4 regions of the Rouxiella badensis genome follow, and region 2 is predicted to be linked to each of the others. Evidence: predicted binding sites of a transcription regulator. Region 2 holds the regulator's gene; each other region holds the start of a gene.

Region 1 (3,386 bases), 470 kb from region 2:
TGGTCAGCACCAGCAGCCAAACATTCACATTGAGCATGTCGGTCCATCCGTTGCCCATAACCCCTGCCTGCACGGCGACCATCAACAGCGCGGTTAACGCAGAAAGGCAGGCCGAGGTCAGGATCAGGGTCTGGTTTTTACGCGCCAGGAGTGCGGACAAACCTTGCGGAGACAGCAAACGAGTGAAGACGCAGGCGCCAAAAAGTTGCATCACGGAAATAAAGTGCACAAAGCGGCACAGGACAAACAGCGATGCCAGGCTCATAACGTTACTTTACCGTAAAGCTGTAGGTACCTTGGGTCTTATGTCCATCAACGGAAACAACGTGCCATGAGACGTTATATTTACCGCGGGTCAATGGCGCAGGTAGGGCAATCAGGACCTGAGTGTTGTCGTTGGTGGCCAGTTTGAAATCACCGGTTTTTACCGGCTGATTGTTCGGACCTTCCAGCACGACTTTACTGAAGCTGGGTTCCACGCCCTCGCTAAATCCGAGAGTGAGCTCGGTCGGTGCTAAGCTGACTTGGCTATCGGCAGCCGGCGTCTCACTCTTGAGATGAGCGTGGGCAAAAGCCTGTTGTGAAATCAAACCTGCGGCTAGAACGCAGGCAGAACTGAGAATACGCAGACGCATCAGTTTTTTAATAGACACAATTATTCCTTGGCTAATTGAAGATGAAAATTCAGCCGCAACTTTAGCGCAATCTGCCGTTGGGATCTGTGGAAATTAACGGGTAATCAATGCAGAAAATAAGAAATGTGCAAATTTCGCACGAAAAGCTCAGCGGGGATGTCAATAATCACATGAATAATAAGAGTAAAATAAAAAAACGCAGAACACGGTTAACGTATTCTGCGTTTCAACACTTAGCGGAAAAATCAGGCTGACGGCGATTGGCCAACCATGTTTTTCAGATCTTTATCCACGAAGAACAGACCGTTACCGGTATTGCTCACCAGACCGAGTTTATCCAGGACAGATTTGAACAGAGTCTCTTCTTCATGCTGTTCTGCCACATACCACTGCAGGAAGTTGAAGGTTGAGTAATCTTTAGTGGTCATCGCCAGGTCAGCCAACTTGTTGATCTCTTCAGTGATCAACTGCTCGTGCTGATAGGCAAGATTGAAAACGTCGGCCAGTGATTCGAAATCGGCACGCGGGGCGTCGATAGAGCCGAGCAGCGGCAGTGCACCGGTGTCGCTCACATATTTGAACAGGCGATGCATGTGGTCCATCTCTTCGCGAGAGTGTTCCATCAGGAAGGCCGCAGCACCTTCAAAACCTTTATCACTGCACCAGGCACTCATCTGCAAATATAAGTTAGCGGAATAGAATTCAAGATTCAGCTGTTGATTAAGCTGTTTGATCATATCTTCTTTAAGCACGATGAGGCTCCAGATTTAATATTTAAATTTATATGGATATTAGAATGCGTTATTTGTGTGCATTATGCCTAACTCTATATAAAATAAAAAGCGTTGTTTCCCACAATAGAATAAAAATCAAAGAATAAATATAACCACATGATTTTAATGAATTTAAAATAACATCTAAATAAGAACGAAGTTGTTAGTGATAATTATTCACGATAAAAAATCCATTAAAAAGAATCATTCTTATTAATATTCTACTTTATTTAATTTAAGCGCAGGCAATTAATAGACATTCAATTAAATGAATAAAAATGATTAGTAGTCTCATTTAGATTGAAGTGACACGCGTCAGGGCATTCACCTCGGCCGGACTGTCTTGTACAATGCGCCAAGAATCGCTAATCAGGAACAAAATGATGAACCGTAATCTGGCCGAGATAGCCAAAGAAGAGATGGACAAAATTAACGTAGATTTGGCCGCATCCGCCGTCGCCTTCAAGGAACGCTACAACATGCCGGTGGTTGCCGAGATTGCCGAGCGTGAGCAACCCGCCCATCTTCGCGAATATTTCCGCGAGCGGGTCGCCTTTTACCGCGTGGAGTCACACAAATACTCTCGCCTGCCGTATGAACCGAAGCAAAAATAATCCGGCCGCCCGTCAGGAGAGAGTGAGCTAACGTCTTTCAGCTGCGGGCAAATTTCTGGTTAGCGCGAATAAGCCGATCGAGAATGCCGGGTTCGTTAAACGAGTGCCCTGCTCCTTCAATAATATGCAGCTCAGCTTCAGGCCAAGCCTTGGCAAGATCCCAGGCATTTTGCACCTGACAGGCCATGTCATAGCGCCCGTGAACAATCACCGCCGGAATGTGGCGAATCTTGTCGACGTCGCGCAGCAACTGGTCATCCGTCTCCATAAAGCCCAGGTGTGTGAAGTAGTGATTTTCGATACGGGCGAAGGCCAGCGCGAAATCATCTTCACCGAACGAGGCAGAGTCCTCGGTGGGCAGCAGGGTCACAGTCTCGCCTTCCCACAGGCTCCAGATTTTAGCCGCCTGAAGTTGAATGGCGCGGTCACTGTGGGTTAAACGTGCACGGTAAGCCGCGATAACGTCTTTGCGTTCCTCTTCAGACAGAATAGACAGTACGTTCTGCCATTTTTCCGGGAAGAAACGCGAAGCGCCGTCCTGATAATACCACTGTAGCTCCTGCTTTCTGATGGTGAAGATGCCGCGCATAACCAGTTCACTGACGCGGTCTGGATGGGTCTGCGCATAGGCCAGTGCCAGTGTAGAACCCCATGACCCGCCAAAAACCAGCCATTGATCGACGCCTGCCATCTCACGCAGGCGTTCAATATCCTGCACCAGGTGCCAGGTGGTGTTGTTTTCCAGGCTGGCGTGAGGCAATGAGCGCCCGCAGCCACGCTGATCGAACAGCATGACGTCATAATCGTTAGGGTCAAAAAGTTGACGATGTACCGCAGAACACCCGCCTCCCGGGCCTCCGTGCAGGAATACCGCAGGCTTGCCTTTGGGGTTCCCGCTGCGCTCCCAATAAATCTGATGACCGTCGCCGGTATCCAGCAATCCACTGGCGTATGCTTCCCGAGGTAAATACAACCCTTTCAATTTAGGCATGAAATTTCCTGTTATTTTTTCAGTCCAGTGTATTGATTTGCTTGCTCGTGTTAATAACAGCGTATCCAGAGTATAGGGTCAATCTCTTACCACTCTGGGTTTCAAAAAAGGATGTTTTTTTCGAGCGGCAGCACAGTAAAACGCCTTACTGCACAGATAATCAGCAACATGGCTTCCTATAAAAGAAAAAAAATAGCCATAACAGGATATTTTCGAAAAAGTCGGGCTGCTCTATTGCAAGTTATCGCAAATAGGCAGTAAATAGCATAGTGACCGTATCCACCCGCTTGAGAGAGGCCAATATGAGTAAAGGAATGGATAGCAAAAAGAATGCGAAGAAAAAACCGTTAAAAACCCCCGCAGAGAAAAAAGC
Region 2 (3,386 bases):
TTAACCCGAAATGTGTAACCATCTCATCTGAAAAGGGCTTAGGTCGCTTTTCGATGTAACTTCCCTAGTTGTACCGCTACCTATGGCAAAAGAACAACTGGATCGCACGACGCTTGATCTGTTCGCAGACGATCGCCGTCCGGGACGTCCAAAAACAAATCCGCTTTCTCGCGATGAACAGCTCAGGATTAACAAGCGTAATCAGCTTCGCCGTGACAAAAACAACGGTTTACGTCGCGTAGAGCTGAAGATCAATGCTGAAGCTGTGGATGCGCTAAACAAGTTGGCGGAACAACAAAATATCAGTCGTAGCGAGCTGATTGAACAGATGCTGCTGTCACATCTGAACGGTCAGGATAGCTAGTCATCGTATTCTGATGCGGGCGGGTAACTCTTTCGGTTACCCGCCGTTAGCGTTTCATCTTGTAAACTTCCGCAACAGAGCACACAAAGGCGATAACGCTTGCCTGAATTGCCCGATAAACTATTCACATCAAAAATACGGGTATGCATCCTAAACAGGTCCGCATTAACATTGGCGTCACTAAATCCGTGCTTCAACGGGGTATTCACGCAGCCTGATGCGGATGAGAATATGTTCTCTCTCCGCCGAGTTTGTTATCATCCTGCATAAATTGACTCGCACGCCGCGGACGAAAAAGCAGACTCTCTGAGTCTATTAAAGAACAAGAGGTTAGATAAGCTTATGGCAGTAGTAGGTATCTTCTTTGGTTCCGACACCGGAAACACCGAAAACATCGCAAAAATGATCCAGAAGCAGTTGGGTAAAGATGTTGCTGACGTTCAGGACATCGCCAAAAGCAGCAAAGAAGATCTGGAAAAATACGATATTCTGCTGATCGGTATCCCGACCTGGTATTACGGTGAAGCACAGTGTGACTGGGACGATTTTTTCCCAACGCTGGAAGAGATAGATTTTGAAGGCAAGCTGGTTGCGCTGTTCGGCTGCGGCGACCAGGAAGACTACGCAGAGTACTTCTGTGACGCAATGGGCACCGTACGCGATATTATTGAACCACGCGGCGCCGTGATTGTCGGACATTGGTCTACCGAAGGTTACCACTACGAAGCGTCTAAAGGCATGGCGGACGACAAGCATTTCATCGGTTTGGCTATCGACGAAGACCGTCAACCAGAGCTGACCAACGAACGTGTTGACGCCTGGGTTAAACAAATTAGTGAAGAGTTGAGCCTCGCTGAGATTATCGGTTAATCCCACACAAAGGCTAAGGCCCTGAATCATTAGGGTTAAACCTGAAAGGGCCAAACTATCACTGAAATTAACAATTTAACTCGCACAAAATTGTAACTTTCAGCTGTATCAAGGTACACTTACTGTATCTGGTTTTATTATTCCTGCCTTTTTGAGAAACAACATTCAGGCAGGAACGATTTTTGTGAACAGCCCACCGTTTTCATTAACGTGATTAGCATAGTGACAGGACTAAATCCGCATGACTGACAACAACACCGCACTGAAGAAAGCCGGCTTAAAGGTCACGCTTCCACGCTTGAAAATCCTGGAAGTGTTGCAAGCCCCGGCAGGTCATCACGTCAGTGCGGAAGATTTGTACAAAGAACTGATTGATATGGGCGAAGAAATTGGTCTTGCCACGGTTTACCGTGTCCTGAACCAGTTTGACGACGCCGGCATTGTTACCCGCCACAACTTTGAAGGCGGCAAGTCTGTATTTGAACTGACTCAGCAGCATCACCATGACCACTTGATCTGCCTCGACTGCGGTCGTGTGATCGAATTCCGCGACGAATACATCGAAGCGCGTCAGCGTGAAATTGCAAAAACCCACGGCATCAAATTAACCAACCACAGCCTCTATCTTTACGGCCACTGCGAAGCAGGCAACTGTATTGAAGACGAAACGCTGCACGGTAAAGGCTAATACCTTGCCCAAGTTCTGTCTCTCAGGGATAAGAGCAGAGCTGGAAATAAAATGACCGCTGAAAAGCGGTTTTTTTATGCCTGCGGTTTAAGATTCAGGCATAAAAAAACGCAGCCAATGGCTGCGTTTTCAATTAAGTCAGCGCATCAATTATGCGACTGGCTTACTTTCCCAGTTGTCGCGCAGCCCCACGGTGCGGTTAAACACCAGGTGCTCGGCGGTAGAGTAAGTGCTGTCGGCGCAGAAGTAACCTTCACGCTCAAACTGCAGGCTCACACCAACCTCTGCATTCGCCAGGCTCGGCTCAACAAAACCGTTGGCGATGACCAGAGACTCTGGGTTGATGGTGGTCAGGAAGTCTTCCGCCTGACCCGGGTTCGCTACGCTGAACAGACGGTCATACAGGCGGAACTCAGCAGGCTTGCCTTCTGAAGCAGAAACCCAGTGGATCACACCTTTAACCTTGCGGCCATCGGCAGGATCTTTACTCAGGGTATCCACGTCATAGCGACAGAAAATCGTCGTGATATTGCCTTCGGCGTCTTTCTCGATGCGTTCTGCTTTAATCACGTAGGCATTGCGCAGGCGGACTTCTTTTCCCAGCACCAGACGCTTGTACTGCTTATTGGCCTCTTCGCGGAAGTCAGCCTGATCGATGTAAATTTCAGCGGTAAACGGCACGTCACGTGAGCCCATTTCTGGCTTGCTCGGGTGATTAGGCATTTGAACCCACTGAACCGCATCGCCGGCAAAGTTCTCGATGATCACTTTAACCGGGTTAATGACGGCCATTGCACGCGGTGCATTCTCGTTGAGGTCATCACGGATACAGGATTCCAGCGCCGCCATTTCGACGTTGTTGTCCTGCTTGGTCACGCCGATACGACGGCAGAATTCGCGAATAGACTTGGCGGTATAGCCACGGCGACGCAGACCGGAAACCGTTGGCATACGCGGGTCGTCCCAGCCTTCAACAATCTTCTCGGTCACCAGCAGGCTCAGCTTGCGCTTGGACATGATGGCGTATTCGAGGTTCAGGCGAGAGAACTCGTACTGACGCGGATGGCAAGGAATGGTGATGTTATCCAATACCCAGTCGTACAGACGGCGGTTGTCCTGGAACTCCAGCGTACACAGTGAGTGGGTGATCCCTTCCAGCGCATCGGAAATGCAGTGGGTGAAATCGTACATTGGGTAGATGCACCACTTGTTGCCAGTCTGGTGATGGTCTGCAAACTTGATGCGGTACAGTACCGGGTCACGCATCACGAAGAACGGTGACGCCATGTCAATCTTGGCGCGCAGGCACGCGGTGCCCTCGGCGAACTCGCCGTTACGCATTTTAGCAAACAGCGCGAGGTTCTCCTCGACGGTACGGTCGCGGAACGGGCTGTTTTTACCTGGTGCAGTCAGGTTACCGCGGTATTCGCGGATCTGCTCTGGCGAAAGCTCATCGACATAGGC
Region 3 (3,386 bases), 1.6 Mb from region 2:
CCGCGGCGGCGCAGGGCGCCCGCCAGTTGATTGGACTGCTTCTCAAGCTCGCGATAGGTCATGCTGCCCGCCGCATCAATCATCGCGACGTGGTCGTTATTGGCCTGACGCGTCAAGATGTCGATCAGGGGTTTATCAATCCAGTAACCGCGTTCGCGGTAAAGCCGTGCAAGATTCTCCGGCCAAGCGGTAAAGGCAATGCTCATAGTATTTTCTCGAACGTCAGTTTCTGTCGTTAATTCAGACCAAATGCGCGCAGCATGGTATTGAGTTTGACGCCAGTTTCGCGCCACTCGGATTCGGGTGAGGAGTCGGGAACAATGCCCGCCCCCGCAAACAGGCGCACCCGATCGTCGCTGACCGTGCCGCAGCGAATGGTGACAACCCACTCACCGTTGCCACGATCGTCACACCAGCCGACGATCCCGCCGAATAGCCCACGATCGAAAGGTTCAAGCTGTTCTATCAGATCTCGGGCAACCAACGTTGGTGTCCCGCACAGCGCAGGCGTCGGGTGCAGCAGGCAGGCGAGCGACAATGCGTTCTCCTGCGCGTCCTGGACTTCACCATTAATCGGCGTCGAGAGGTGCCAGAGCGTCGCGGTGCTCAGCAATTCAGGGGAAGACGGGATATCCAGGGCACGGCTGCGGCTCTTCAGCACCTTACCCATCCCTTCAGTGACGATGCGATGCTCATAAAGGTCTTTACCAGACTCAAGCAGCGCGCGGCTGACTTCCCTATCCTTTTCCGGATGGCTCTCTCGGCGGGTGGAACCGGCCAGCGGATTGGAGTGGAACTTATTGCCGTGTTTACGCAGCAGCAGCTCCGGGCTCGCACCGATCAGCGCCCCCTTCTCGAGCGGGACATGGAAGTGATAGCCGTTTGGATTCTGACTGACAACCCGACTCAGCAGCGCCGGACGCGCCACCGGCTCACAGGTTTTTATCTCGAGCAGACGCGACAGCACCGTTTTGTCCAGCTTTCCGTCGTTCATCGCCTGCACCGCATCGCTGACCATCTGCATAAACACGTCTTGCCCAGGCAATTCGTTTTTGGTGAGGATCTCTGGCAAAGAAGATTCGGCCTGCGTGGCGATGGACATCGCGGCATCGCGCGCGAGCCAGCGGGTCTTCTGTGGCACGAAAAGCGCCGAAGGTTGGCGTTTATCGAAGGGAATCGCGCCGCACAGTACAGGGTGTTTTATGCCTGCCGCACGTGCGTCGGAAAAAGCGGCCTCAATGGCCTGCTGGAACTTGCCACCCATAACGTCGCCATCGGCAGCAGGTTCTGAAATTTTGACCAGACAACCTTCCGTACTAAGACTTCGGTATGGCGAGGTAAAGAAAAAGCCCGAGGTAGGGGAAAGTTCGGCAACGTTTACGCTTTCAAGGTCTTGCTGCCCATCGGCAAAATCGAACGTTTTCAACACAGTATCCATCTGTATAATCCTACGTGATATAATGATAATTCTCATGATAATTATTATCATTTGTATTTAAACATGTTTAAAGTACGTTATGCATTTATCAGTGTCAATGCGCGAGAATTCAGTCCGGCACGATTCATCCGCTCTGGTATTGCTCGCAACCGACTGAAACCGGCAGTTACTCACATTTAAGGTTTTGAAAATGAAGTGGACAGGTTTTCGCCAACTGGCAGTAATTTTTGGAGTATTTTTTACTTTAACGGCTTCGGCCCACGCCGCTGACGGTTGGCCGAGGGAGATTAAAACCTCGCGGGGTACGATTACGCTCCAGCACGCTCCACAGCGCATTGTTTCCACCAGCGTGACCGTGACCGGCACGCTTTTGGCTATTGATGCCCCCGTTGTTGCTAGTGGAGCGACTAGCCCAAACACGCGAATCGCCGACGCTCAGGGTTTTTTCCGCCAATGGGGTGACGTCGCCAAACAGCGCGGCGTGCAGCGCCTGTATATCGGTGAACCCAATGCTGAAGCGATCGCCGGAGCTGCGCCGGATCTGATCGTCGTGGCCGCCACCGGCGGTGACTCGGCGATAAAACTTTACGACCAGCTGTCGGCCGTTGCGCCGGTATTGGTGGTCAACTACGACGATAAAAGCTGGCAGGAGCTGGCGCAGGAGTTAGGCCAGGCGACGGGCAAGGAGGACCAGGCCGCCAAAGCGGTTGCCCGCTTTGACGCACGTGAGAAAGCGGTGAAGGCGAGCATTCACCTGCCGCCACAGCCGGTTTCTGCCTTGGTTTATCGTCCAGACGGTAAAGCGGCCAATCTGTGGACACCGGCTTCCCCACAGGGGCAGATGCTGCAACAGTTGGGCTTTACGCTCGCACAACCGCCGGCCAATGCTGCTAGCGGCCAGTCGCAGGGCGTGCGTAAGGATATCCTGCAGTTAGCAGGGGAAAATATGGCGGCCGGCCTGAACGGCAAAACGCTGCTGCTGTTTGCTGGCGATAAAAATGACGTGCAGCGTGTGGAAGGAAACGTGTTCTTGAGCCACTTGCCTGCGGTACAAGGCAAGCAGGTCTATGCGTTAGGTGATGATACTTTCAGATTGGATTACTACAGCGCCAGCAATGTGCTAACGCAGTTAGAAAAACAGTTTAGCAGTCACTAAAACTGCGCAGCGGGCCGGAGTTTGACGCTGGCCCGCGGTTAACGTTACTTCACCGAACGCGTCAGATTTTGAACCGCTCCCACCTCGCCCTGGCTGACGTTGCGCAGTGCACGCATAAAGAAGGCCAATACGATGCCAGCGATCGCCGCACCCAGCCCAAAACTCGCCGAGCTAACGGCGGGCAGCATAATAGACCCCATCGAGCCAAGCAGCAGCGCGCCCAACGCATCACCCGTGACGTTCTGCGCCGTCCATAATCCGTTGATTCGTCCTAAATACTCATCTGGCGTCAGGCGCTGAATCAGCCCATATTGCAGCAAAGAATTGATGGCGCTCAGATAACCAAAAATCACCAGACACAGCAGCGCAGTGCTATACCACGGCATCAGGCTAAACAGGCCGACGGCAATAAATGAGGCAATGGCGGTCATCAGCATCATCCAGCCGGGACGCGCCACGCCGGCCACCCGACCGCTAGTAAAGGCACCAATGGCCGCCCCCAAAGGAACCGCTGCATACATTAATCCCAGCCGCGACGGGTCAACGTGCCATTGCCCGGAAAGCGCCGGATAGAGCACGCGAACCGCGCTGGCCATCGTCAAGAGCGCACCAATCAGCGCCACCATGCCGATAATCTTGTTCTGCAACAGGAAGCGGAATCCGCTCATCAGCGCCCGCAGCGGATGTTCCCTCGGCTGCGGCGGCGGTGCGAGCTGCGGCAATTGCAGGATAGGCAGCAACGTCAGCAGCGTGCCGAGCGCCGCCAGACCATAGTTCCACACTACGCCGCCG
Region 4 (3,386 bases), 790 kb from region 2:
CTTTTTCACCCAGAATACGGTTGTCGCTCAGCAGTTCGATTTCGGTCAGCGAGGTCGCGGTTTTGTTAATCACGTTAAAGGTGATTGGGCCTGCTTTTGCCGTGTTGTGGTCGATAACGCATGAGCCGCCGTCGGCGCTGGTCATCGTAATATTGACCTGTGCGGCTCCGTTTTTAACCGGTGCAGGTGCTGCATCCTGAGAGTAAGCATCAACAGAGAACATCAGCAGTGCAGTCAGACATCCGGCTGTGGTCAGAGCTTCTTTTCTCTTAAAAGTTTTTTTAAACATAACGCTGTCCTTTATTGTTATCAGCAAGGTAGTACGAGTTAGGTCGATCTAGAGGTTCTGCTATTGGAGACCCTGTTTTTTCTGGTACATCTGTTGTTGCGGCAAAGCATGAGCCTGGCGAAGGCGCTTGAGGCTTCGTTGGGCAATCACCAGGAAAATGATGGCCAGCGCCGCTAAAAAGGCCGGCAGCATGTGCGCCCAGAAAACGTAGCTCTGAAGTGACAACTGTTGGGCCTTCAATTGGGTCATCAGGTCCTGCTGGTACGCGGCGCTGACCTGCCAGCCGCAGCCGGTATCAAGTTGACTGCGGCGAACGGTCAGGGTGCGCGGAGACTGTAGGCCGCTGCCTGTTAGCGTCACCAGCGTCTCGCCCTGAGCGGTAGACGAGAGCAGGGTGCCCTGTGCGACCCTGGTGGTCAGGTTGCAGTTGACCGTCCATTTAGCGTTATAAGGCCCCGGATGCTGGCCGGGATTGAGTCCGATAGGAATACGATTGCCGTTGAAGGCCATGACCTGGTCCAGCGTCACGATAGCGGGTGCGCCGTCGGGTGAGGTGCTGTTCTGAGTATTCCATTCCTTCACCGCAACACCCTGGTAGGAATCGGTTTTTTGGTCAGCACTCTTTAGGTCGGCCTGAACGACCTTGCCGCCGGTCAGCGCGACGCGCAGCTGATAGCCGGAACCATCGGCGTTGGTGAGGCTTGCCTGACCCAGCGGCCTGGCATCGTTATTGACCAGCGGGGCAGCATCAGGAACGTTCAACTGAGGCTGCGGATAGAGGCAGAACAGGGCGACGGCGGCGGCGGCGAGTGTGCCCGCAGAGGCAAACAGCGAACGGGTCGCTGCTTTTGGCGATGGACGCAGTTTGGCAGGCCAGTAAAGCACTACAGCGACCAGGACGATGTAAAGCAGCCAGCCGACTATCTCTATCTGACGTGGATCGGCAGGCATACCCAGCACGCCGGTAATCAGCGCAGAGCGCACGGTGCCGGGAGGAACAAGCCAGGTGAGGTCGACGAAACGCGCCTGACCGACGTTTAGCCAGCCAGCCTCGTGTGCGCTGCGCAGAGAGGAGATGATAAGGCCTGCGGCAACCAGAATCAGGAACATGCCGGTGAAGCGGAAGAAACGCGCAAGATTGATGCGGATACCGCCAACATAGAGTCCCCAGCCGATAACCACGGCCATAATGAGCCCGACAACTGCCCCTATCGCCGCCCACATGGCTGACTGAGCCACGGAGAAGGTGGCAAGCAGGAATACGCTGGTTTCGAAGCCTTCTTTGAGTACCGCCAGAAATGCCATGCTGGCAAGGGCGAATGCGCTAGACTGACTGATGGCTTGCGCCGCTTCGGTCTCGAGCTCTTTCTTGATGTTTTTGGCGTTGGTATTCATCCACATTACCATGCCGGTCACGAAGAACACCGCTACCAGCCCGATGATGGACTCCATAAACTCCTGGCTTGCCTGCGGCAGGGCGCGCTCGGTCAAGTCCAGACCGACGCCGACAATAATAGAAAGCAGGACGGCCAACGCCACACCTGCCCACATTGCAGACAGGCTTTTGCCATTTTTTCTTAGAAAGGCCGCGATGATACTGACGATCAGCGCAGCTTCAAGTCCTTCACGCAACGCGATAACAAAGGTTGCTAACACTGGGGCAACTCCGAACCGTAAATGATTCATTAAATGATAATTATTATTAATATCACTATCGTTATTTAGTTGGAAGATCTGACCAAAAATAAAAAGTAAAAAATCTTTATTTCATTTCCAGTTGTATCAAATTATTTCCTTTGAATTTCCCGGTGCAAAATAATAAAAATCCGCTGCCTCGTGTCGCGGGGAGGGAGTCTCGTTGATTCACATGGGGATCCTAGCCTTGGTGCAGCCTGCGGAGAAAAACACCGGCGGGAGAGGGGGATGATTAACGCTAAAAATCCCGTTAAAACCACGCTATCGAAAAATAACGGTAATTTAATTAACCATTCTCTTAATGTTTTTTTAAGGTTCAATTAAAGCATTTCATTGAAGTCAGGTAATTAATCTCGAAGCAGAGTCCTGATAATCGCCAATATATAAGTTTCGTTTAATAAATACCCGATTCCTTACGACGTTGAGGGGAGGTCGTGAGATTATTTATTTCTTTCCCGGCCCGCCTCCTTTTTATGATGCGCCATTAGTGAATTTTGCTCATAAATCTATTCAAGAATAGCTATTTATCAATCAATCCACGGATGCCACTATTAAAAAAAAGCTGACGACGCCAGCGCTGAGCGTTGATGACACACGCCCGGCGCAGGCTGATGTTGAAAGTCAAACCGATAAACGGAGTCAATATGAACTACAAGAATTTAGGCCGCAGCGGACTGAAAGTTTCCCCGCTTTGCCTGGGAGCCATGATGTTTGGTGGTGAAACTGATTTAGAAACGTCTAAACGTATCATCGCGAAAGCCGGTGAGCAGGGGATAAACTTTATCGATACTGCCGACGTTTATCACGCGGGTAAATCCGAAGAAGTGGTCGGCAAGGCCGTGGCGGCGAACCGTGATGACTGGGTTATCGCGACCAAGTTCGGCTTCCCGTTTGCCGGGGGGCCAAATCAGGTAGGGCAGTCAAGAAAGTGGATCCGCCAGACGGTCGAAGGCAGCCTGAAGCGCCTCGATACTGACTACCTTGATATTCTTTATTTTCACCGTGCGCTGCTTGACCTGCCGCTAGAAGAGAGCGTTCGCGCGATGGGCGAACTGATCAATCAGGGTAAAATCCGCTACTACGGCGTGTCTAACTTCTCTGGCTGGCGCATTGCCGAGATGTGTCGCATCGCCGACCAGCTCGGGATAGAGCGTCCGGTGGTCAGTGAGCCGCTGTATAACATCGTTGACCGTAAATCAGAGGTTGAGCAGATCCCTTCTGCTGCGCATTACGGACTGGGCGTGGTGCCCTATAGTCCGCTGGCACGCGGCGTATTGACCGGCAAATATAATGCCAAGACCGCCCCGCCGACAGACAGCCGTGCAGGACGCGGTGACATGCGCATCAAACAGACTGAATGGCGTGAAGAATCTATTTCGATTGCCGAGAAGATTGCCGCTTA

Evidence for each region. The regulator Fur, encoded in region 2, represses iron uptake genes when iron is present. The targets are predictions, from matches to a motif close to ATAATAATGAGAACNACTATCAA.
Region 1: ftnA (non-heme ferritin) is a predicted target of Fur. The motif match lies at 1,606-1,628, and genes of this name have one in related genera.
Region 3: O1V65_RS20525 (isochorismate synthase) is a predicted target of Fur. The motif match lies at 1,473-1,495, and genes of this name have one in related genera.
Region 4: efeU (iron uptake transporter permease EfeU) is a predicted target of Fur. The motif match lies at 1,979-2,001, and genes of this name have one in related genera.

The regions. Positions count from the first base shown of each region.
Region 1 covers NZ_CP114062.1:2,411,513-2,414,898, forward strand. The annotation lists gene copD (copper homeostasis membrane protein CopD) at 1-265, opposite strand, end outside; gene copC (copper homeostasis periplasmic binding protein CopC) at 270-653, opposite strand; gene ftnA (non-heme ferritin) at 881-1,372, opposite strand; gene O1V65_RS11150 (DNA polymerase III subunit theta) at 1,792-2,022, shown strand; gene pip (prolyl aminopeptidase) at 2,060-3,013, opposite strand.
Region 2 covers NZ_CP114062.1:2,884,119-2,887,504, forward strand. The annotation lists gene ybfE (LexA regulated protein) at 83-364, shown strand; gene fldA (flavodoxin FldA) at 707-1,234, shown strand; gene fur (ferric iron uptake transcriptional regulator) at 1,476-1,922, shown strand; gene glnS (glutamine--tRNA ligase) at 2,073-3,386, opposite strand, start outside.
Region 3 covers NZ_CP114062.1:4,437,088-4,440,473, reverse strand. The annotation lists gene O1V65_RS20530 ((2,3-dihydroxybenzoyl)adenylate synthase) at 1-206, opposite strand, end outside; gene O1V65_RS20525 (isochorismate synthase) at 236-1,438, opposite strand; gene fepB (Fe2+-enterobactin ABC transporter substrate-binding protein) at 1,629-2,594, shown strand; gene entS (enterobactin transporter EntS) at 2,639-3,386, opposite strand, start outside.
Region 4 covers NZ_CP114062.1:2,091,283-2,094,668, reverse strand. The annotation lists gene efeO (iron uptake system protein EfeO) at 1-289, opposite strand, end outside; gene efeU (iron uptake transporter permease EfeU) at 350-1,945, opposite strand; gene O1V65_RS09655 (aldo/keto reductase) at 2,629-3,386, shown strand, end outside.